DNA from 3 places in the Mesorhizobium sp. B3-1-9 genome. Region 3 is predicted to be linked to each of the others. Evidence: predicted binding sites of a transcription regulator. Region 3 holds the regulator's gene; each other region holds the start of a gene.

Region 1 (8,022 bases), on a different contig from region 3:
TCGCTTTCCAAAGCCGCATCGACAGCGCCCGCATTGACAGTGGTGAGTGTCGGGTCCATGACGAATACCGGCTTGGTATCCCAAATTGGTATCCGTAACAACCCCAGCATCGGCACGCATGACATGACGCCCAACGAATCCGAACAGAGCGACTTCAACATCCATTGGCGACGCAACCTCGCCGTCTGCTTCGCCGGCTCGTTCAGCACGCTTATCGCCATGACGCTGCTGCTGCCGTTCCTGCCGCTTTACGTCGAGCAGCTCGGCGCCGAAGGCCACGCGGCGATCGTGCAGTGGTCGGGCATCGCCTATGGCGCGACCTTCTTCGCGGCCGCGCTGGTCGCGCCCTTGTGGGGACGGCTGGGCGACCGCTACGGCCGCAAGCTGATGCTGGTGCGCGCTTCGTTCGGCATGGCGATCTGCATGTCGCTGACCGGGATGGTTGAGAGTGTGTGGCAACTGGTGCTGCTTCGGCTGCTGATCGGTTTTGCCGGCGGTTATTCGTCGGGCTCCACGATCCTAGTCGCGATGCAGACGCCGAAGGAGCGCTCGGGCTGGGCGCTGGGTGTGCTCGCGGCGGGTATCACCGCCGGTTCGCTGGTCGGCCCGCTGCTCGGCGGCTTGCTGCCGCCGCTGATCGGCATCCGCGCGACCTTCCTGCTTTCCGGCGCCGTGATCTTCCTGGCGTTCCTGGCGACGACTTTCCTGATCAAGGAGAATCCGCCGGCGCCCAAGCGCGCCTCGACGGCGAAGCCGAAAAGCGGCTGGTCGCAGATCCCCGACAAGCGGCCGATCGTCGCCATGCTGACCACCGGCATGCTGCTCGCCTTCGCCACCATGTCGATCGAGCCGATCATCACCGTCTATGTGCAGCAGCTCGTCGAAGACCAGAGCAAGGTTACCATGGTCGCCGGCGTCGTCATGTCGGCGGCGGCGCTCGGCACCATCCTGTCTTCGTCTTGGCTCGGCAAGCTCGCCGACCGCGTCGGCCACTGGAACGTCGTGGTCGGCGCGCTTGCCGTTTCGGCCTTGCTGCTCATTCCGCAGGCCTTCGTCACCAATGGCTGGCAGTTGATCGGTCTGCGCTTCCTGATGGGCCTGGCGCTGGGCGGCCTGTTGCCCTGCATCACAAGCGTCATCCGCCACAACATCCCCGACGGGATCGGCGGCAATGTGCTTGGCCTGGCGATCTCGGCGCAATATGTCGGCCAGGTCGCGGGACCGCTGTCGGGCGGTTTCGTCGGTGGGCATTTCGGCATGCGCTCGGTGTTTTTGGGCACATCGGTGCTGATGGCGCTGGGTGCTGCCTACAACTGGATTGTCCAGTCGCGCCGCGCACGGCATATGCTGCTTGAAGCTGGCGAATCCTGATCGGCGCACCGCCCAAGCGCAGCATGGAGCATCCAAGATGAGCCTTACGGGCCAAGCATCAGGCGGCGGGAGCCGCGTCCTCGTGCTGGCAGCCGGCCTCGTCGGCGCGGCCGGCGTGGCGCTGTCGGCTGCCGCCGCGCATCGCGGCGGCGCCTTCACCGGCACCGCGGCCAATTTCCTGCTGATGCATGCGCCGGTGTTCCTGGCCATCGGCCTTGGGGGCGGCAACCGCTGTCTCAGGATCGCCAGCCTCGTCCTGCTCGCGGGCCTGCTCCTATTCTGCGGCGATCTGCTCGCCCGCGACTTTCTCGGCTCGCGGCTGTTCCCGATGTCGGCGCCCATCGGCGGCACCCTTCTGATCGCCGGCTGGGTGGCGATCGCCGTCTCGGCGCTCTGGCGCCCTCGCCCTTAGGCTATTTTCAACGGCTATTTTCGGCCGATCCGCCGCTTGCGCTGGCGCGCAGGCAGCTCGCCGACGCGGCGCCGCTCGGGCTGCTCGGTTCCGGGCGTGATGCCCCAATAGTTGCGGTAGATATCCTGAAACAGATGACCAATCGGATGCATGACGATTTCTCCTTAGGATTGAACCGATCCAATCTATCGGCGCTGAAAATCGCTGCGGCTCAGCCGCGCTTGCGCTCCACGAGAAAGCGCGGGGCGCGCCTCCATGGACTCGACCTGCCGCGCCGCTTCTCGCTGACGATGACCGAGGCGATGCCCCAATCGTTGCGGTAGATATCCTCGAACAAATAGCTCACCGGATGCATGGCACCCCTCCTGTCGAAATCCGCTCCACCATGAAGCGGAAATTTGGATCGATTCAAATCATAGGCCTTATTTGCCCGACGTCAACTGAAATTGAATCGATCCAACAAAAATGTTAGATGACCGGCGACAATTCAGCGGTCATGTTCGTCGCGTTGACCGGATTCGGAGGAACGACATGGCATCACTCCTCGAAGGCCAGGCAAGACCGATCAGGTTGGCCGACATCGCCAAGGCCGCCGGCGTCTCGCATGGCACGGCCTCGAATGTTTTCAGCCGCCCCGAGATCGTGCGCGCCGAAGTGCGGGAACGGGTGAAGGCGGTCGCGGAGCAGATGGGCTATGCCGGCCCGGACCCGAAAGGCCGCCTGCTGCGCGCCGGCAAGGTCAACGCCATCGGCGTCGCCACCACCGAGCCCCTTTCGTACTTCTTCGACGATCCCTTCGCCCGCGTCATGATGGCCGGCATTTCCGAAGCCTGCGACGCCACCGGCGCAGGCATCGCGCTGGTTTCGGCCGCCAACCAGGAAAAGCTCGCCTGGAACATCCAGAGTGCGCTTGTCGACGGTTTTGTGCTGTTCTGCATCGAAGGCGGCTCGCGCCTTGTCGATCTGACGCGCGAGCGCAGGCTGCCCTTCGTTGCGCTGGAGCTCGGCTTCCAGGACGAGACCGTGTCGGCCATCGGAGTCGACAATGTCGCAGGCGCAAAGCTTGCCGCCCGCCATCTCGCCGAGCTTGGCCATCGCCGCTTCGCCGTCCTGTCGCTCGGCTTTGCCGACAATCGCACCGGCTTCGCGACGCCGGAAGCGGTGCGCAGCGCGGTCTACACCGGAACGCGCGATCGCCTTGCCGGCTACTTCGAGGAGCTTTCCCGCTTCGGCATCGATACGGCGAAAATCCCGGTCTATGAGACCGAGAACGAAGAAAAAAGCACCAGGGCCGGCCTCGAGGCGATCTTTACCAAGGGGGAGCCGCCGCCGACCGCCATCCTGGCTATGTCGGATCGCATGGCCCTGATCGCCATCGACTGGCTGAGGGCACGCGGCCTCAATGTTCCCGGCGATGTCTCCATTGTCGGCTTTGACGGCGTGCCGGACGGCGCGCTGGCCACGCCGCCGCTGACGACGATCGCCCAGCCGATCATCGAGATCGGCCGCCGCGCCGCGCGCATGATCCTCGACCATGACGGCGCGGTGCGGCGCGAGACGATGGGCGTCGAGTTCGTCGTCAGAGGCTCGACCGGTCCGGCGCCGAAAGCCTGAGCGGGCTCAGGTAATTCCGCGCGGATAGGCCACCCGGCACTTTCCTTGCGCTGCGGTCAGTAGCCGCCCGCCCGCGCCGGCAGCGGCTGCACGCCGAACGTCGCACGCGCAGGCTCCTCGCGTACCGGCTTGGCGCGGGAGGGGCCGAGGCTCGCAAGCCATTCGAGGTAGAGTGCAAGCGCGAGTTGCATGGCGATGCCTGCAGCGATCAGAAGCGTGTCGTAGGCCGGGCCGCCCGGATTGATCAGCTTCAGCACCTGCGCCGCCATGGCAAGCAGCGTGCCGGCGATGAACACCGGCAGCGAGCGCTTGCCCAGGATCGCCAGCGGATTGTCGGGCCGGACGCGGAAGAGGTTCGAGACAGCCGGCAGCGCCACGATCAGATAGCTGACCGACAGGATGTGCAGCAGCCGAGGCAGCGACAGGAAGGTCTTATCGAAGCCGCCGATCACCACCGGCAGGTCGAACCAGGTGATCTGCCCCCAGAGCGGGCTGTGCACCCAGATCGCCGCTCCGATCACATAGATGCCGGCGGCACCAAGCAGCCACGGATTGACCGGGATCCGCCCGCCGCGCTTCACATGCAGCATGGCGGCAAGGCCGATGTTGAAAAGGAACTGCCAGGACAGCGGGTTGAGGAACCAAAGGCCTGGCTCCGGATAGTTCGGCGGCGCGATCTGCCAGATGCCGGCGACGAGCCACAGCAGGCCGGACGCGATCAGCGCCGGCACGGGCCGATAGCTGACGAACAGCACGAAAGCAGGCGCCGCCAGAAGCAGCGCCGCATAGACGGGCAGGATGTTGTTATAGCCGAGTTGGTGGCCGAGCGTGACGATGCCGAGCAGCACCTGCGGCGTGTTGCGCATCAAGGGTTCGATGTTGATCATCGTCAGGATTTCCGGCCGGTGCGCGAACAGCGCGGCGGCGCAAAACAGCGCGACCACCACCATCGTGATGACGATGTGGGAGATGTAGAGCACGCCAGCGCGCCGCCACATCTTCAAGGTCGCGAGCAATCGGCCGCCCGGCTTGAACTTCGTGCCATAGGCCAGCGCCACCGAGATGCCGGAAATCAGCACGAAGGCCTCCGCCGCATCGGAAAAACCGAAATTCTTATAGGTCCAATTCTCGAAGACCGTACCAGGCACATGGTCGACGAAAATGGTGAGCAACGCGAGCGCGCGCAGCACGTCGATCCGCGTATCGCGCTCGACGACACGCTTGTCGCGATCGTTGGAAACAGGGGTGGTCATCGACAAAAGGCCTCAAAGCTGGTTGTTCATAGCCAGCAATGCGACCCCCGGGGCGCACCGCTTCGATTCCTCCCAGGGGAGTGTATCGGCGGAAAAACGGCCTGAATTGCGCCTGGTTCAATCAACTTTCGCGGAGCGCGAAAATATTCCGTTTTGAAGCCGGCAAATCAACGAATCTCTCATGGAATCAAATGGATGTGAGCGTGTTCGAATATAGCGACGAAAACAGCATCCTGCGCGAGGATCTGACATTTCCCTACCGTCTGCTGAAGCCGGCAAACGCCAGCGGCGACTGCCTCTTCATGCTGCACGGGTCAGGCGTAGACGAGACGACGATGCTACCGCTGGCGATGCAGATCGCGCCGCGTTCGGTGATCGTCGCGGCGCGCGGCCGCATTCGGCAGGAGGACGGATTTCGCTGGTTCGAGCGAATCACGCCGACCAGTTTCGAGCAAACCTCCATCCGTGCCGAGACGGCCGCCTATGCCCAATTCGCGACGGAAGCCGGGCGGGAGCATGGGCTCGACCTGCAACGGGCGACCTTCCTTGGCTATTCGAACGGCGCCAATGTCGTCTCCAGCCTGATGCTGCTCCATCCCGGCCTGGTCAAGCAGGCGGCGCTGTTGAGGGCGATGCCGGTGCTCGACAATCCTCCAACGTCAGATCTTAGCGGCACACGGGTGCTAATCGTCGCCGGCGCCGCCGACCAGATCTACGGACCGTTCGCGCTCGCACTAGTGACGCTGTTCAGCGAGCGCCGCGCCGAGGTCGACGCGCGCATCGTCGCCTCGGGCCATGAATTCGGCAATGCGGACGCCGCGATCGTGCGGCAATGGCGGGCGGCGCCGGCTGCAGAAGCCTCCGCATAGGCGCTGAAATGTAATCTATTTCACGGCCCAAGCGCCACGCCCGGCCATGTCATATGTCTGTCACACACTGTCTATCGAGATACTGTTCACCGAGGGGGAGGTCTCAATGGCCGACGAGAACAGCATCACTCTGCTCGACGACACTTCGAAGTTGCCCGCCATTGCCGCCAGCCCGGGCGAGGTCGCCAGGATCGAAGGCGGCATCGATATTCGCGACCGAGCGGCGATTTCGATCTTCGGCGACCGCGCCCAGCAAGCGGTCAGCGACTATGCCGACAAGATTCTGTCGCAGATCCGCAACCGCGATCTCGGCGACACCGGCACATTGCTTACCGACATCATCATGAAGGCCAAGAACCTCGATCCGGCTTCGCTGAAGGACGAAGGGTTCTTGAGCAATTTGTTCTCCTCGTTCAAGGCACGGCTCGAGCGCTTCAAGGAAAAGTACGAGGACGTCGCCGGTCAGATCGACCGTATCGGCCTTGAGCTCGACCGTCATAAGGACACGCTCAGGCGCGACATCGCCGTGCTCGACGACCTGCACGAGCAGACCAAGGACTCCATCCTCAACCTCGACGCCTATGTGCAGGCCGGCAAGAAATTCGTCGACAACTACCGCGCCGACGAACTGCCGAAGCTGAAGGCCGCGGCGGAGGCGAAGAGCGCCGACACCGCCGGCTCCCTGGAGGCGCAAACCTACCAGGACGCCGTGCAGGCGCTCGACCGGCTGGAAAAGCGCATCTTCTACCTGGTGCAGGCGCGCCAGCTCGGCATCCAGCAATTGCCGCAGATCCGCATTGTGCAGTCGGGCGACGAGACGCTGATCGAGAACCTGCAGGCCACCTCGGTGCTGACCGTGCCGGCTTGGAAACAGAAGATGGTCATCCTGCTTGGGTTGACCAACCAGAAGTCGGCGCTGGAGCTGCAAAAGACGGTGACGGACGCCACCAACGAGATGATCCGCCAGACATCGAAGATGATGAAGGATCAGGCCATTTCAATCGAGGAGCAGGCGCAGCGCGGCATCGTCGATGTCGAGACGCTGGCGCAGGCCAACCGCGACCTGATCGACACGGTGCAAGGTGTGCTCAAGGTCCAGGAGCAAGGCCGGCAAAAGCGGGCCGACGCCGAAAAGCAGATGGACCAGATGACCGCCGACCTCAAGAAAGCGCTCACCCAGGGCTGACGGGGCCTCGATGCCAATGAAGCTTTCGTCCGTTCTGGCGTTGGCGGCCGCGCTGCTGCTGGCGGCCTGCAATTCGGGCAACGTCAAATTCTCGATCGTCTCCGGTTCGGAGAACACGGTGCTGGAGCCGATCGTGCAGGAGTTCTGCGCCAAGCAGGGCGCGACCTGCACCATCTCCTACCAAGGCTCGCTCGATATCGGTCTCGGCCTGCAGAAGGCCAGCGGGCTCGATCAGGACGCGGTCTGGCCGGCGTCGAGCGTCTGGGTCGACCTGTTCGATACCGGCCGCAAGGTACGCAACCTCACCTCGATCGCGCAGATGCCGGTCATCCTCGGCGTGCGCAAATCCAAGGCCGCCGAACTCGGCTGGATCGGCAGGCAAGTCTACATGAAAGACATCCTTGCCGCGGTGAAGGACGGCAAGCTCAAATTCCTGATGACCTCGGCCACGCAGTCCAACTCCGGCGCCAGCGCCTATCTGGCGATGCTCTCCAGCGCGCTCGGCGGCAAGGAGGTGATCCAGCCCGGCGACCTCGACAACCTCTCCGTGCACGACACGGTCGGCGCCCTGTTGCAGGGTGTCGAGCGCTCTTCCGGATCTTCAGGCTGGCTGGCCGACCTCTATGTCGATTCCGCGCGCAAGGGCACGCTCTATGACGCGATGTGGAATTACGAGGCGACGCTGAAAGAGACCAACGACAGGCTGAAGCAAATGGGCGACGAGCCGCTCTACGCGGTATATCCGGCCGATGGCGTCGCGGTCGGCGATTCCCCGCTCGGCTTCATCGATCACGGGCGCGGCGCCGATGTCGAAAAGTTCTTCGCCGACCTGCTCGCCTATCTGCACTCGGACACGGTGCGCAAGCGCATCGCCGACACTGGCCGGCGACTGCCGCTCGGCGGCGCCGCGGTCCAGGCGACGGCCGAGCCCAACTGGAATTTCGATCCGGGCAAGCTGGTGACGTCGATCCGCATGCCGGAACCCGCAGTGATCCGCAAGGCGCTTGACCTCTACCAGCAGGCGCTGCGCAAACCGTCATTGACGGCGCTCTGCTTCGACTTCTCGGGTTCGATGGAGAACGAGGGCGAAACGCAGTTGCAGCAGGCCGCGCAGTTCCTGTTCACGCCGGAAAAGTCGAGCGAAGTGCTGGTGCAATGGACGCCGTCCGACCACATTTTCGTGCTGCCTTTCGACAGCAAAGTGCGCGACATTTTCGACGCGACCGGTGATCCTGCGGGCCAGAACCAGCTGCTTGGCGACGTGGCGCAGCAGCGCGCCGGCGGCGGTACCGACATGTATGCCTGCGCCTCGCAGGC
Region 2 (8,022 bases), on a different contig from region 3:
CGAGATCCTGGTGCCGGTTGAGAACCTCTACCCGGCAAACGGCCTGTCGCTGGCCGACGCCGCGGCGGTGGAATTCCTGGCCATCGGCGCGCATGCGGTGCGCCGTTCGCTCGGGCCTCCCGGCGCGCGCACGCTGGTCATCGGCGCTGGGCCGATCGGTCTCGGCACGGCGATCTTCGCGCGCATCGCCGGGCTGGATGTCAGCTTGCTCGACATGAGCGCCGAGCGCCTCGGCTTCGCCGAAAAGGAACTCGGCTTTACCCCGCTGGACGGCTCGGAGGCGACGGCTGCCGAACTGGTCCGGCAAGCAACCTCCGGCGAGGGTTTCGACCTCGTATTCGACGCGACGGGCAACACGCCGTCGGTGCAGTCCGCCTTCGCCCATGTCGCGCATGGCGGCACGCTGGTGCTGGTCAGCGTCGTCAAGGACGACATCGCCTTCTCCGATCCCGAATTCCACAAGCGCGAGATGACGCTGGTCGGCAGCCGCAATGCGCTGAAGGCCGATTTCGACCATGTTGCGGCCTCGATCCGCAACGGCGCGGCGCCGCTGAACAAGCTCGTCACCCATCGCACCACGCTCGCCGGAACGCCGCGCGACCTCGCCAGATGGGCGCATGAGAAGTCGGGACTGATCAAGGCGGTCATCGAGGTCGGGTCATAAACGGCAGCCGGTGAACCTGACCCGAATTGACGCCGCCGCGTAGGTCGACCCCCGCTCCGCCGAGCTTCGCTCGACACCTCTCCCCCGATCGACGGGGGAAGAGGAAAGGTGCGAGCTTATGCCGGCTGGCTCCCTTCCTCTCCCTCCGGAGGGGGGAGAGGTGGCGCCGCGAAGCGGCGACGGAGTGGGGGAAGGCGCTCCTCAAACGCGAAGACTCTGACAATTAAGCGGCCGAGCTGGGCTGACATCAGCGTGAGGCAGATCAATCACGGGTCTGAGACAATGCCAGCATCTCCTACGACGCCGACAGCCTCAACTCCACCCGCTCCGCCGGAAAGCGCGATTCCGCGAACTGGATCGGCTGGCCATCAAGCGTGACGTTCACCGCGACAGTGACCAGCACGATGGCGCCGGGCTGCAAATCGAGTGCTGCAAGGTCGTCGGCGTCGGCATGACGTGCCGACAGCACTGTCGAGTGCCGCAGATAATCGTTGATGCCGAAACGCTTCAGCGAGGCAGTGATCGACCCCGTTTCCGCCATGGCGGCCTCGATGCCGGCGAAGCGCTTGGCATCGAACCAGGTCGTCGCGCGCGACACCGGATGACCATCGGCCTCGCCGCGCGTCTCCAGGCGGATAACGGCAGCACCCTTGGCAAGGCCCAGCGCCTCGGCGATGCGCCGGCTGGCCGGCTCCGTCGATGACGACAACAGCGCGATATGCCGCTCGCTCGTCTGCCCTTGCAGTCCGGTCGAGAAGCGCGTGCGCGCGCCGATCGGATAGGACAGCCGTTTGCGCGACAAGACGAAGGTGCCGCGTCCCTGCTCGGCCTTCAGCACGCCTTCCTGCACAAGTGCTGCAATGGCGCTGCGCACTGTGTGGCGGTTGACGCCGTAACGTTCCGCCAGCGCGACTTCGGGCGGCAGCGCCGCGTTCTCCGCGAAATCGCCATTGGCGATCGCCTGCAGGATCCGATCGGCGATCTGCCGCCACAGCGACACGCCGTTACGCCTTTCGATACTAGCCGCCAGTCCGGTCACCATCGCCCCCAAGCATTTTTTCCGGTTGTCATCCACCCGTCATGGACTCCCGTTACGAGATGAGTATAATTTGTATAGTTGTCTATATCAATAGACAAATTTATGCATGTGAGGAGCGATGCCATGCGAGGACAGGAAGCGCGCGAGCAGGCCGGGCGGAAGGCCTTGATGGCGACGCTGGCGCATGCCGCAGCCGATGAGATCTCCCGTCTGTGGAACGAAGCGGGCCTGCCGTCCGAGGCAGAGCTTTTGCGCGGCCCGGAGACCGGATTGGTGACGGTGCGCGGGCGGATCGGCGGCGGCGGCGCGCCGTTCAATGTCGGCGAGGCGACAGTCACCCGCGCCACGGTGCGGCTGCCATCCGGCAAGGTCGGCCACTCCTATGCGCTCGGCCGCGACAAGGGCAAGGCAAAGCTCGCGGCGATCGCCGACGCGCTCTGGCAGGACCCGGCGCATCGCGAGGCGGTCGAGACGAAGCTGGTCGCGCCCTTGCGCGCGGCGCTCGATGCGGCGCGCGAGATGCGGCGCGTCGAGACGGCGGCAACGAAAGTGGATTTCTTCACCATGGTGCGCGGAGAGGACTGATGGAAATCGCCACGCAATCGATCGACGGCGGCTTCACCGAGCCGGTTTTCGACGCGCAGACCGTCTTCCGCGCCATCATGGACGCGATGGCGCGCCCCGGCACCGTCCAGGACCTGCCGCAACTCGCCCGCCCGCCAGCGCCATTGTCGGCGACGGCAGGCGCGGTCGCGCTGGCGCTCTGCGACAACGACACGCCAGTCTGGCTCGATCCGCCGCTGCAGGCGGACGCCTCGGTCAAGGCATGGCTCGGCTTTCACACCGGCGCGCCTTTGGCCAACACGCCCGCCGACGCGCATTTCGCCCTGATCGCCAATCCGAAAGAGATGGCGGCGCTCGACGGTTTTGCGCAGGGCACGCAAGAATATCCCGATCGCTCGACGACGCTGATCCTCCTGGTCGATGATCTCGCTTCGGGCCCGTCGCTGCTGCTCGACGGTCCTGGGATCGAAAAGACGTCGATGATCGCGCCTCCGGGCATGCCGCGCCATTTCGTCGAGCAGTGGAAGCAGAACAACCAGCGTTTCCCGCGCGGCGTCGACATCATCCTGGCGGCGCCCGGCAGCCTCGCCTGCCTGCCGCGCACCACCCGCATCAAGTCGATGGAGGCATGACATGTATGTCGCGGTGAAAGGCGGCGAGGCCGCAATTGCCAACGCCCATCGGCTGCTGGCCGACCGCCGCCGCGGTGACCGCTCGGTGCCGGCGCTGCGCCTCGACCAGATCGTCGAGCAGCTGGCGCTCGGCGTCGACCGGGTGATGAGCGAAGGCTCGCTCTATGATCGCGAGCTGGCGGCTCTCGCCGTCGTCCAGGCGCGCGGCGATATGATCGAGGCGATCTTCCTGGTGCGCGCCTATCGCACCACGCTGCCACGCTTCGGCTACACCAACCCCGTCGATACCGGCACGATGCAGCTCGAGCGGCGCGTGTCGGCAACCTACAAGGACCTGCCCGGCGGCCAGGTGCTTGGTCCGACTTTCGACTACACCCACCGCCTGCTCGATCCCGAGCTTGCCGCCGGCGCCGAGGTCGAGACGCCGGCGCAGCGTCCGGTCGGGCCAGAGGCCATGCCGCGCGTTTCGGCGATCCTCGCCCATGAAGGCCTGATCGAGGCCGATGGCGACATGCCGCTTGACCACGTGCCTGGCGATATCACGCGCGAGCCGCTGCAATTCCCGATGGCGCGCGACATCCGCTTGCAGGCGCTGTCACGCGGCGACGAGGGTTTTCTCCTGGCGCTCGGCTATTCGACGCAGCGCGGCTACGCCCGCAACCATCCCTTCGTGGGCGAGGTGCGCATCGGCGAGGTCGAGCTTGAACTCGACGTGCCGGAACTGCCCTTCGCCGTGCCGCTCGGCTCCATCCGCGTCACCGAATGCCAGATGGTCAACCAATTCAAGGGCTCGGCTAAGGCGCCGCCGCAGTTCACCCGCGGCTACGGCCTGGTCTTCGGCCAGAGCGAGCGCAAGGCGATGGCCATGGCGCTGTGCGACCGGGCGCTGCGCGCGAGCGAGCTTGGCGAGGACGTCGTCGCCGCCGCGCAGGACGAGGAATTCGTCATCTCACATTCCGACAATGTCCAGGCCACAGGCTTCGTCGAGCACCTGAAGCTGCCGCATTATGTCGACTTCCAGGCCGAGCTCGGCCTGGTTCGCCGCATGCGCGCCGAATACGAGGCGCGGGAAAACGAGGACAAGGCCGCCGAGGAAAAGCGGGAGGCGGCGGAATGAGTTCAGTGCCCGCTACCGGAATGCCGCCGCCATCGAACGAGCCGCCGCCCGAGCCGTAGCCACTGGCACCGGCAACGGTCTCGCCGTGCGGGGGCTCCTTTGGCGCGGGGAGAAACATCTTCCGAAGCGCAAAAGCCGCAACGCCGGCGAAGACCAGCAACAGCACGCCAAGATGCATCCAACCGGTAGAGTCCATGTGGATCTGCTTCCGCGTCTTGAGCGTCAAATCCATAGCACGAAGCGGACGTGATCGCCATGACCGACATCGCCACCTACAACTTCGCCTATCTCGACGAGCAGACCAAGCGGATGATCCGCCGCGCCATTTTGAAGGGCATCGCCATTCCAGGTTACCAGGTGCCCTTCGCCTCGCGCGAGATGCCGATGCCTTATGGCTGGGGCACCGGCGGCGTGCAGGTCACCGCCTCGATCATCGGCCCGGACGACGTGTTGAAGGTCATCGACCAGGGCGCCGACGACACCACCAATGCGGTCTCGATCCGCGCCTTCTTCAAGAAGGTCGCCAAGGTCGCCGTGACCACCGAAACCGCGACGGCGACCATCATCCAGACCCGCCACCGTATCCCCGAGCATCCGCTCAACGCGGGCCAGGTGCTGGTCTTCCAGGTGCCGATCCCCGAGCCGCTGCGCTTCCTCGAGCCGCGCGAGACCGAAACGCGAAAAATGCATGCGCTGGAGGAATACGGCCTCATGCATGTGAAGCTCTACGAGGACATCGCCAAGCACGGCCGCATCGCCACCACCTATGCGTACCCGGTCAAGGTGGAGGGCCGCTATGTGATGGACCCTTCGCCGACGCCCAAATTCGACAATCCGAAGATGCACCGCTCGCCGGCCCTGCAGTTGTTTGGCGCCGGCCGCGAAAAGCGCATTTATGCGGTGCCGCCCTTCACCGACGTCGTCAGCCTGGACTTCGAGGACCATCCCTTCGAGGTGCAGACCTTCGACCAGCCCTGCGCGCTCTGCGGCGCCGAGAATGTCTATCTCGACGAAGTCATCCTCGACGACCATGGCGGCCACATGTTCGTCTGCTCGGACACCGACCACTGCGAGAAGCGCCGCGCCGATGGCCATCAAGGCCACCTTGCGCCGGAAACCCATCTCGCCCTTGAAACAAAGGAGCCGGCCGAATGACCGACGAACCGCTGCTGCGCGTTTCCGCGCTATCCAAATTCTACGGCTCGCGCGTCGGCTGCGAGAACGTCACCTTCGACCTTTGGCCGGGCGAGGTTCTGGCGGTGGTCGGCGAGTCCGGCTCCGGCAAGACGACCCTGCTCAATTGCCTGTCGACCAGGCTGCTGCCCTCCTCCGGCACCGCAAGCTACCGCATGCGCGACGGCCAGTGGCGCGAGCTCTACCGCATGAGCGAGGCCGAGCGCCGCTTCCTGATGCGCACCGATTGGGGCTTTGTCCACCAGAACCCGGCCGATGGGTTGCGCATGACCGTGTCGGCCGGCGCCAATGTCGGCGAGCGGCTGATGGCGGTCGGCGACCGCCACTACGGCAAGATCCGCGCCACCGCCGTCGACTGGCTGTCGCGCGTCGAGATCGACGAGGACCGCATCGACGATGAGCCGCGCGCCTTTTCCGGCGGCATGCGCCAGCGCCTGCAGATTGCCCGCAATCTGGTCACCGGGCCGCGGCTCGTCTTCATGGACGAGCCGACCGGCGGCCTCGACGTCTCGGTGCAGGCGCGCCTGCTCGACCTGTTGCGCGGACTGGTCACCGACCTCGGCCTGGCGGCCATCGTCGTCACCCATGACCTTGCCGTGGCGCGGCTTCTGTCGCAGCGCATGATGGTGATGAAGGACGGCCGCGTGGTCGAAAGCGGCCTCACCGACCGCGTGCTCGACGACCCGCGCGCGCCGTATACCCAGCTTCTCGTTTCTTCCATCCTGCAGGTGTGACCGCGTGATCCCGAAAAGTGGAAGCCGGTTTTCGGGTCAGATCATGCGGAAAAACGAAGGACTCTGATATGCCCACTCCTCTCGTCGTTTCCGATGTCGCCAAAAGCTTCACCATGCATCTGCGCGACGGCGTCACGCTGCCGGTGGTGGCAGGCGTCTCCTTCTCGATCCGCGCCGGCGAATGCGCCGTGCTCGGCGGCCCTTCCGGCGCCGGAAAAAGCTCGATCCTGAAGATGCTCTATGGCAACTACGCCGTGGATGAAGGCCAGATCATCGTCCAGCATGGCGGCGGCTTGATCGACCTCGCCTCCGCCAGCCCGCGCACCGTGCTTTCCGTGCGCCGCCACACCATAGGTTATGTCAGCCAGTTCCTGCGCACCGTGCCGCGCGTCTCCGCGCTCGATGTCGTCGCCGAACCGCTGGTCGAGCGCGGCGAGGATAGGGAAAGCGCGCGGACGAGAGCGCGCGCCCTGTTGGCGCAGCTCAACCTGCCGGAAAAGCTCTGGGCACTGCCGCCGGCGACCTTCTCCGGCGGCGAGCAGCAGCGCGTCAACATCGCGCGCGGCTTCATCACCGAGCATCCGATCCTGCTGCTCGACGAGCCCACCGCCTCGCTCGACGCGAAGAACCGCGATGTCGTGGTCGAGCTCATCGCCGCCAAGAAGGCGGCGGGCGTCGCCCTGCTCGGCATCTTCCACGACCTCGACGTGCGCGACGCGGTGGCCGATCGCGTCATCGACGTCACCGCTTTCGCCGCCGGAAAGATCGCCGCATGAAGCTTTCGGAGACGCCGCTGATCCATCCGACAGCGCAGGTCGAAAACTCGACGCTCGGGCGCTGGACCGAGATCGCCGAGCGCAGCCGCGTCGCCGAATGCGAGCTCGGCGACTATTCCTACATGATGCAGGACTGCGCCGTGTGGTGCGCGACCATCGGCAAGTTCTCCAACATCGCGGCGAGCGTGCGCCTCAATGCCACCAACCACCCGACATGGCGGCCGACGCTGCATCACTTCACCTATCGGGCGTCCGACTATTGGGACGACGCCGAACATGAAAGCGCGTTCTTCGCCGAGCGTCGCGCCAGGCGCGTCACCATCGGCCACGATACCTGGCTCGGCCATGGCTCGACCGTCCTGCCGGGCGTGACCGTCGGCGACGGCGCGGCGGTCGGCGCGGGCGCGGTGGTGTCGAAGGACGTCGCGCCCTACACCATCGTCGGCGGCGTGCCGGCAAAGCCGATCCGCGAACGCTTCGACCGCCGCACCGCGGAGCGCTACCAGGCTTTAGCCTGGTGGGATTGGGACCACGCGAAGCTGCGCGCCGCCCTCGACGATTTTCGCGACCTGGAGGCCGAGGCGTTCCTGGAGAAATATGGCGGCTAGGTGCGGTGAATGGCGAATGGTCAATAGTGAATGCAACGAAGCCCTCCTTTCTCACCATTCACCATTCACCATTCACCATTCACCATTCACCATTCACCATTCACCATTCACCATTCACCATTCACACCGTTGACACATGACTCGGACAGGACGCCATCTCCCAAGGAGATCGCGATGCTCGCCACAGTCAAACCCTCGCTCGCCCTATTTTTCGAAGGCACCAACCCGACAGCGCCGGTGCATCTCGGCACCCGTTATGACACATCGGGCAACTTCCTCCCCGAACCCGGCAACACGGTCGTCAGTCACCTCGTCGGCGGCTCTACTTCCGAAGCTGCAATCATCGAGGTGCGCAAGCGCATGCTGGCCATGCCCGACGCCGATCGGCTCGCCTTCACGCCGATCTCCAGCCTTCACATGACGCTCTTTCAGGGCATCATCGAATACCGGCGCCGCCTTCCCTACTGGCCATCGGACGTGCCGCTCGACACCGGCATCGACGACATGACCCGGCTCTATCTCGGTCGCCTGCAAGGCTTCGAGGGCCACGGCCCCTTCAAGGTCAAGATTGTCGAAGTCGTGCCGACCGGCCTCACCGTCGCCGGCGCCACCGACGAAGACCGCCGCGTCCTGAAAGCGTGGCGCGATGCCCTTTCAGTGCCGTTCGGCTACCGCCATCCGGACCACGAGACTT
Region 3 (8,022 bases):
GGCGCGTGACCATCCCCTATACCCGCGTCGGCATCATGGGCGGCGTCATGCTCGGCCTCGGCCGCGCGCTCGGCGAGACGATGGCGGTTACCTTCGTCATCGGCAACGCGCACCGCATCAGCGCCTCGCTGTTTGCGCCGGGCACGACGATCTCGGCGACCATCGCCAACGAATTCACCGAAGCCGACGGCAATCTCTATACATCCTCGCTGGTATCGCTCGGCCTGATCCTGTTCATCATCACCTTCATCATCCTCGCGCTTGCACGCTACATGCTGTTGCGCATCGATAGCCGCACGGGAGCCTGACCGATGTCGACTGCCGCATCGCTTCACCAAAGCCGCAAACGCAAGAATGCCGTGATGATGGCGCTGTGCGTCGTCGCGGCTGGCATCGGCCTCGCCTGGCTGGCGCTGATCCTCGGCGCCCTGCTCTACAAGGGGCTCTCCGGGGTGAACCTGGCGGTGTTCACTGAAATGACGCCGCCGCCCGGCGACGCCGGCGGCCTGCTCAACGCCATCTACGGCAGCATCGTCATGACGATCATCGGCATCGTCGTCGGCACGCCGATCGGCGTGCTGGCCGGCACCTACATGGCCGAATATGGCCGCTTCTCGAAGCTTACGACGGTGGTGCGCTTCATCAACGACATCCTGTTGTCGGCGCCATCGATCATCATCGGCCTGTTCGTCTATGAGCTGATGGTGCGGCCGATGGGGCACTTCTCGGCGATTGCCGGCGCCGTCGCGCTGTCGATCCTGGTGATCCCCGTCGTGGTGCGCACCACCGAGGACATGCTGAACCTTGTGCCCAATGCGCTGCGCGAAGCAGGCGCCGCCATCGGCGCGCCGCGCTGGGTGGTGATCCGCTCCGTCGCCTACCGCGCGGCAATGTCGGGCATCGTCACCGGCATATTGCTGGCGATCGCCCGCATCTCCGGCGAGACGGCGCCGCTTCTCTTCACCGCGCTCAACAACCAGTTCTGGTCGAGCAATCTCAATGCGCCGATGGCCAGCCTGCCGGTGACCATCTTCCAGTTCGCTCTCAGCCCTTACGAGGAATGGCAGCAACTGGCCTGGACGGGCGCACTCATAATCACCCTGACGGTTCTCGGGCTGAGCATCATCGCCCGCAGCCTAACCGGACGCAGAGAGGACAGATGAAACCGATGTTGTCCACCGACCTGAACGCAGCCGACACGACCGTCGAGAAGGCCAAGATCGAGGTCAAGAACCTCAATTTCTACTATGGCCAGTCGAAGGCGCTGAAGGACATCAACCTGTCCCTGCCCGAGCGCAGCGTCACAGCCTTCATCGGCCCGTCGGGCTGCGGGAAGTCGACGCTGCTGCGCGTGCTCAACCGCATCTACGAGCTCTATCCGAAGCAGAGCGCCGAGGGCCAGGTGCTGCTCGACGGCAAGAACATCCTCGACCGCTCGCAGGACCTCAACCTGCTGCGCACCAAGATCGGCATGGTGTTCCAGAAGCCGACGCCGTTCCCGATGTCGATCTACGAGAACATCGCCTTCGGCGTCAGGCTCTATGAGAAGATCAGCAAGGCCGAGATGGATAGCCGCGTCGAGCAGGCGCTGAAGCGCGCCGCGCTGTGGACCGAGGTCAAGGACAAGCTCAACGCCAGCGGCCTCAGCCTCTCGGGCGGCCAGCAGCAGCGCCTGTGCATCGCCCGTACCGTGGCGGTGAAGCCCGAGGTCATCCTGCTCGACGAGCCGGCCTCGGCGCTCGATCCGCTGTCGACCGCCAAGATCGAGGAACTGATCGACGAGTTGCAGGCCGACTACACGATCGTCATCGTCACCCACAACATGCAGCAGGCGGCGCGCGTGTCGCGGCAGACGGCGTTCATGTATCTGGGCGAGCTGGTGGAGTTCGACCGGACCGAGAAGATCTTCACCTCGCCTCGCGAGAAGCGCACGCAGGACTACATAACCGGCCGCTTCGGCTGAGTTCATACGAGGACATCATCATGGCCGAACATACCGTCGCCTCCTTCGACGAGGATCTGAGGCAGATCAGCCGGCTCATCAACGACATGGGCGATCTCGCCAGCTCCATGGTCGGCGGTGCGACCAGGGCGCTGCTCGAGACCGACAATGCGCTGGCGCAGCGCGTCGTCTCCGACGACGCCATCATGGACGCTCGTCAGCGCGAGCTCGACGACCGCGCCATCACGCTGATCGCCAAGCGGCAGCCGATGGCGGACGACCTGCGCAACGTGGTCGGCTCGATCCGCATGGCGGGCGACCTTGAACGCATCGGCGATCTCGCCAAGAACATCGCCAAGCGTGTCGGCTCGGTCGGCGTCAGCGCCGCGCCGCGCGACCTCACGCATTCGATCGATTCGATGGCGCAGCTGGTGCTGATCCAGGTGCAGGCCGTGATCCAGGAATATATGGTGGGCGATGCCACGGCGCTGGCCAAGCTTCGCAACGACGACGAGCGCATCGACGTCAAATACACGTCCGTCTTCCGCGAGCTGTTGACCTACATGATGGAAGACCCGCGCAACATCACCGCTTGCACGCATCTTCTGTTCTGCGCCAAGAACCTCGAGCGCATCGGCGACCATGTGACCAACATCGCCGAGAACGCCTATTATGTGCTGACCGGCACGCAATTGCCCGCCAATCGTCCGAAGCAGGACGAGACCGCAATGTCGGCGCCGGCGGCCTGACGAAAAGGTTACCCCGATGATCGCGCCACGCATCATGGTGGTGGAGGACGAGGAGCCGCTGGGGGTGCTGCTCCGCTACAATCTCGAATCCGAGGGTTACCAGGTCGAAGTGGTGACCCGCGGCGACGAGGCCGAAATCCGCCTTCAGGAAAACGTTCCCGACCTGCTCGTGCTCGACTGGATGGTGCCGGCGGTTTCCGGCATCGAGCTCTGCCGGCGTCTCAGGATGCGGCCCGAGACCGAGCGGCTGCCGATCATCATGCTGACGGCGCGCGGCGAGGAAAGCGACCGCGTGCGCGGCCTCTCGACCGGCGCCGACGACTATCTGGTCAAGCCGTTCTCGACGCCCGAGTTCATGGCGCGCGTCAAGGCGCTGCTACGCCGCGCCAAGCCGGAGGTGCTGTCCAGCGTGCTCAAGGTCGGCGACATCGTGCTCGACCGCGAATCGCACCGCGTCTACCGCAAGAAGAGCGAGATCCGGCTCGGGCCGACCGAGTTCCGCCTGCTCGAATTCATGATGCGCCATCCCGGCCGCGTGTTCTCGCGCAGCCAGCTGCTCGACAATGTCTGGGGCGAGACGATCTATATCGACGAGCGCACCGTGGACGTCCATGTCGGGCGCCTGCGCAAGGCGGTCAACAACGGCCGCATGCCGGACGTCATCCGCACCATCCGCGGGGCGGGCTACGCGATCAGGGAGGATTAGTCCCTGGACGCCAAAGTCCTGACGGGTCAGGCACTTCCAACAACCACGTTGATGGGTAGCCGAGACGCTTGTACTTCGTCATCCACGGGCGGAGCAAGGAGCGTAGCGACGCAGCGCAGACCCGAGGATCCATTCCGTGACTTCCACGCGCCGCTATGGCGCAGAACTCTGCACCGCTGCACCGTACGATCGAGGTAACGGCATGGATTCCAGGGTCTGCGCGCGTCGCTTCGCTCCTTGCTCCGCCCTGGAATGACGAAGTCGCCGTGGCTTCGGCCAATCTCCAACGTTGGTGCGATTCGCGGCTTCAGCGCCACGTTCGCTCAGGCCACGTTCTTCCCGGCCCCCGCTCTGGCCTGCACCCCCGGCGCGAAAATCTCCTGATCGACGAAGGTCAGCGCGCGCATGGCGCAGCCTTCGCGGATAAGCGGCAGTTCGTTCGGCTCGGTGTCGAAGGAGATCGATTCCGAGTGCTGGCCGCCGGCGGTCTGGGCGATCGCCTCTCGCAGCGCCGGCTCGATCAGGTCGAAGGCGGCCGCGCTTACGCCGACCATGGCGACAGGCGCCGGGTCGATAAGGGCGAACAGGCTGCCGAGGCCGAAACCGAGTGCTTCGCCGGCCCGGCGATAAGCCTCCCGCTCGGGTCCGTCCTCCTGCCGGGCTTTCGCGGCCAGCGCGCGCATATCGGCGTCACCGACGTCGGTCGGCGTGGCATCCTCGCTTATTCCCATGGCGCTGCGCCAGATCGCGTAATTGCCGGCATAGGCCTCGACGCAGCCGCGGCGGCCGCAGCGGCAACGCGCGCCGCCCGGACGATGGATCATATGGCCGAACTCGCCGCCGGAGGAATGTGTGCCGCTGAACAGCGCGCCCTTCAGCACCAGGCCCATGCCGATACCGTGCGAGAGCAGGATGGCGATGAAGTCGTCGCGATAGCGCTCGGGATCGCGCCATTGCAGCGCCACCGCCATCATGTTGCAGTCGTTCTCCATGGTGGCGGGAATACCGAATTCCCGTTCGAGGAGGTCGGCGAAAGGGATGTCGGTCAGCGGCGTGATCGGCGACCACAGCATGGCGCGTGAATGGGAATCGGTGATGCCCTGAATGCCCATGGCGATGCGGGCGACGCTGCCCACGTCGAGGTCGGGATCCCCCAGCCGGCGCCGGACGATCGCCATGCATTCGCCGATCAACTCGTCGCGGGGCATGACAAGCGTGTCGAGGCGCTGCTGCTCCTCGGCAACCACCTGGCCGGCATAATCGATCACGGCGACCGACAGGAAGTTCAGCGACAGCACCACGGTCAGCACCGCGGCGGCTTCGGGGTTCAGCGCCAGACCGATCTGCGGCCGGCCGCGTTTCAACGCCGTCGGCTCGCTGGCCTTGCTTTCGGTGAGAATGCCTTCCTGGATCAGATCGGCGGAGATCGCCGAAATGGTCGAGTGGCTGAGCCCGGTGGTGGCGGCAATCTCCGTGCGCGAGGGCTGGCCGGCGCGGCGCACGGCCGAAATCACCATGGCGCGGTTGCGCCGGCGCAAATCGTCGTGACGGATTCCGACCGACATCGTCTCGCACGTCCTCCCAGTCATCGCGGCCTTGTGATGATGATGCCATGGCCTGTCGGTGACATGCTAGGGATAGTGGCAGAAGCCGCAGCCTGTGTCATTATTTATTGCGGATGTCGAAAAAAATACCCTGACCCATCAAAACCCATCAGAATCGCAGTTGACAGCGTCGTTTTGCTGGACCACTATTTTTTTGAGGCTCGAAAAAAAGCCTCTGTGCCGGCCTTCGGGCCAGTCTGGGTCGCGCCGCACAGGCGCAGGGAGGAAATCATGAAGAAATTCGCAGCCGCCATTCTGGCGGGCGTTGCCATGTCGCTGACGCTGGCGTCGGTCGCCGAGGCGAAGGACAAGGTGATCGGCGTGTCGTGGTCGAATTTCCAGGAAGAGCGCTGGAAGACTGACGAAGCGGCGATGAAGGCCGCCATCGAGGCCGCCGGCGACAAGTATATCTCGGCCGACGCGCAGTCCAATCCGGGCAAGCAGCTGACCGACGTCGAAAGCCTGATCTCGCAAGGCGCCAACGCGCTGATCATCCTGGCGCAGGATGCCTCGGCAATCGGCCCGGCGGTGCAGAAGGCGCTCGATGAAGGCATTCCGGTCGTCGGCTACGACCGCCTGATCGAGAACAAGGACGTGTTCTACCTGACCTTCGATAACAAGGAAGTCGGCCGCATGCAGGCCCGCGAGGTGTTCAAGGTCAAGCCGGAAGGCAATTATGTCTTCATCAAGGGCTCGGGCGCCGATCCGAACGCCGACTTCCTGTTCTCGGGCTCCATGGAAGTGCTGAAGGAGGCGATCGACAGCGGCAAGATCAAGAATGTCGGCGAGGCCTATACCGACGGTTGGCTGCCCGCCAACGCGCAGAAGAACATGGAGCAGTTCCTGACCGCCAACGACAACAAGGTCGACGCGGTCGTGGCGGCCAATGACGGCACCGCAGGCGGCGTCGTCGCGGCGCTGACGGCGCAAGGCCTGGCCGGCACCGTTCCGGTCTCGGGCCAGGACGGCGACCACGCGGCGCTCAACCGCATCGCGCTCGGCACGCAGACCGTGTCGGTGTGGAAAGACGCGCGCGAGCTCGGCAAGAACGCCGCCGAGATCGCCTCGCAGCTCGCCGACGGCAAGAAGATGGGCGACATCGCCGGCGCCAAGGACTTCACGACGCCCGGCGGCAACACCGTCAAGTCGCTGTTCCTGACTCCGATCGCGATCACCAAGGACAATCTCAACGTCGTCATCGACGCCGGCTGGATCAAGAAGGACGAAGTCTGCGCGGGCGTTGCCGCCGGTAGCGTCAAGGCCTGCAACTAAGTCTGCCGGCTCTCGATCAAAATCCCTGCGCCGCGGCCTGAAAGCCGCGGCGTTTTCTCAAAAAGATTTGTGTTTCCGCCTCTGGCGGATAGCTTCTAGGCTTGGCCAGGCATCCGCGCCAGACGGGCAGGCCGGCGGGAGGAAATCATGACCGACACGACGTCTACGACGTGTTCGAGCTCGCCGACCGGGTCTGCGTGATGAAGAACGGCCAGGTGGTCGGGACCGCGCGCACCACCGACGTCACCCAGGACGAGGTGCTCGGAATGATCATCCTGGGCAAATGCCCGCCAGGCGCCATTCCGGGTCCAGGCGCGCTGAAGATCGCGGCATGATGATAGCCGGCTAATTAACGACTGCGTGATGTACCAGCCGCAGTGATGATTTGACCGCGCCATTGTGTTGGCGCGGAGACTTGCCCATAAAGGTCGTCGACCGTCCACGGGCCGCATCCTTGATTTGAAGAAGCTCTTTCCGATCGTTGCCTTCGTCGCCGTCGCGCTGATCAGCCTGACGATGGCGGGGTTTGCCTATTTCGCGACGCAGGAGGCGGCTCGGATCAAGTTCGAGGGTACCGCCGATGACGCGCTGAGCCGCATCGAGAGCCGCATCGACCTGCATCTGTCTCTGCTGCGTTCGACGCAGGCGCTGTTCGATGCCCGCAACGGCGACATCTCGCGCGGCGAATTCAAGGCCTTCTTCACCGCGCTCGACATCGACGACAATTTCGCGGGGCTGCGCGGCCTCGGCTTCCTGAGGCTCGCCAAGACCGGCGACGAGGCGGCCGTGGAACGCGACATCCTGCACGACCATGGGTCGGCGCATCCGATCTATCCCGCCACGACGCAGCAATGGCGAACGCCGATCGTGCTGTTCGAGCCGCTCGACACGTCCAACCAGTCGATCATCGGTTTCGACATGTTCACCGAGCCGGTACGGCGCGCGGCGATCGAAGAGGCGATGGCGGATGACCAGCAGCATGCGAGCGGCATGATCCAGCTCGGCCAGGGCGCCGGCGTGGCGCAGACCTTCACCGGATTCCTGGTTTTCGTGCGGCTGAACGTCGAAACCGCGCCCGACGTCATCAATGCAAGCCGCTCCTCGACGGCCGGTTTTCTTTACGTTGCCTTCCGCGCGCAGGACCTGTTCCAGGTCGCGCTCAGCCATTCGCCGCTGCTGCCGGTCAATGTCGAGGTCTATGACGGCAAGCCCGAGGCCGGCAATTTGCTGTTCCGTTCGGAGGCGCCGCCGGCGGAACGCATCGGCGCGAAGCTTTTGGCACGCCGCGATATCGTCGTGGCGGGCGAGCCGTGGACCTTGTTGTTTCGGCCTACAAGCGCATTCGAGCCGCCGTCCTCGCGCGCCATCCCGGTGATGCTCGGGCTGTTCGGCCTGCTGCTCGCCGGCGCCATCGCCTTGGTGGCGCGCTATCAGGAACGCGCCTATGACGCGAAATCGGCGCTGCACGAGGCGACCGAAAAGAGCCTGCTGGAAAAAGACCTGATCCTGCAGGAGATGAAGCACCGCATCAAGAATTCGATCACCCGCGTTTTGGCGATCGCGCGGCAGACGGCCTCGCAAGCCACCGACGTCAAGGAGTTTTCGGCTTCGTTCTCGGCGCGCCTGCAGGCCATGGCGGCATCGCAGGACATGCTCACGCGCTCGCGCTGGCAGAAAGCCGATCTCGGCGACCTGCTGCGCATCGAGCTCGGGCAGGTGTTCGGCAAGGACCTTCCCGAAGGCGTGTTG

The links. The regulator PhoB, encoded in region 3, activates phosphate uptake and scavenging genes when phosphate is short. The targets are predictions, from matches to a motif close to TGTCATNNANCTGTCAT.
Positions count from the first base shown of each region.
Region 1: a site for PhoB is predicted at 5,567-5,583, ahead of FJW07_RS08040 (toxic anion resistance protein). Genes of this name have one in related genera too.
Region 2: a site for PhoB is predicted at 1,730-1,746, ahead of phnF (phosphonate metabolism transcriptional regulator PhnF). Genes of this name have one in related genera too.

Region 1 is NZ_VFTJ01000003.1:372,412-380,433, reverse strand. It holds gene FJW07_RS08065 (MFS transporter) at 124-1,371, shown strand; gene FJW07_RS08060 (DUF423 domain-containing protein) at 1,409-1,783, shown strand; gene FJW07_RS31680 (hypothetical protein) at 1,798-1,935, opposite strand; gene FJW07_RS31675 (hypothetical protein) at 1,995-2,138, opposite strand; gene FJW07_RS08055 (LacI family DNA-binding transcriptional regulator) at 2,315-3,397, shown strand; gene opgC (OpgC domain-containing protein) at 3,454-4,650, opposite strand; gene FJW07_RS08045 (alpha/beta hydrolase) at 4,854-5,519, shown strand; gene FJW07_RS08040 (toxic anion resistance protein) at 5,626-6,705, shown strand; gene FJW07_RS08035 (substrate-binding domain-containing protein) at 6,716-8,022, shown strand, end outside.
Region 2 is NZ_VFTJ01000010.1:105,748-113,769, forward strand. It holds gene FJW07_RS19235 (zinc-binding alcohol dehydrogenase family protein) at 1-664, shown strand, start outside; gene phnF (phosphonate metabolism transcriptional regulator PhnF) at 960-1,706, opposite strand; gene phnG (phosphonate C-P lyase system protein PhnG) at 1,827-2,288, shown strand; gene phnH (phosphonate C-P lyase system protein PhnH) at 2,288-2,899, shown strand; gene FJW07_RS19255 (carbon-phosphorus lyase complex subunit PhnI) at 2,901-4,016, shown strand; gene FJW07_RS19260 (alpha-D-ribose 1-methylphosphonate 5-phosphate C-P-lyase PhnJ) at 4,272-5,171, shown strand; gene phnK (phosphonate C-P lyase system protein PhnK) at 5,168-5,944, shown strand; gene phnL (phosphonate C-P lyase system protein PhnL) at 6,013-6,720, shown strand; gene FJW07_RS19275 (DapH/DapD/GlmU-related protein) at 6,717-7,328, shown strand; gene FJW07_RS19280 (DUF1868 domain-containing protein) at 7,503-8,022, shown strand, end outside.
Region 3 is NZ_VFTJ01000020.1:70,484-78,505, reverse strand. It holds gene pstC (phosphate ABC transporter permease subunit PstC) at 1-308, shown strand, start outside; gene pstA (phosphate ABC transporter permease PstA) at 312-1,163, shown strand; gene pstB (phosphate ABC transporter ATP-binding protein PstB) at 1,160-1,963, shown strand; gene phoU (phosphate signaling complex protein PhoU) at 1,984-2,691, shown strand; gene phoB (phosphate regulon transcriptional regulator PhoB) at 2,708-3,397, shown strand; gene FJW07_RS26165 (ROK family protein) at 3,721-4,962, opposite strand; gene xylF (D-xylose ABC transporter substrate-binding protein) at 5,233-6,273, shown strand; partial or broken gene FJW07_RS26155 (sugar ABC transporter ATP-binding protein) at 6,429-6,608, shown strand; gene FJW07_RS26150 (CHASE domain-containing protein) at 6,733-8,022, shown strand, end outside.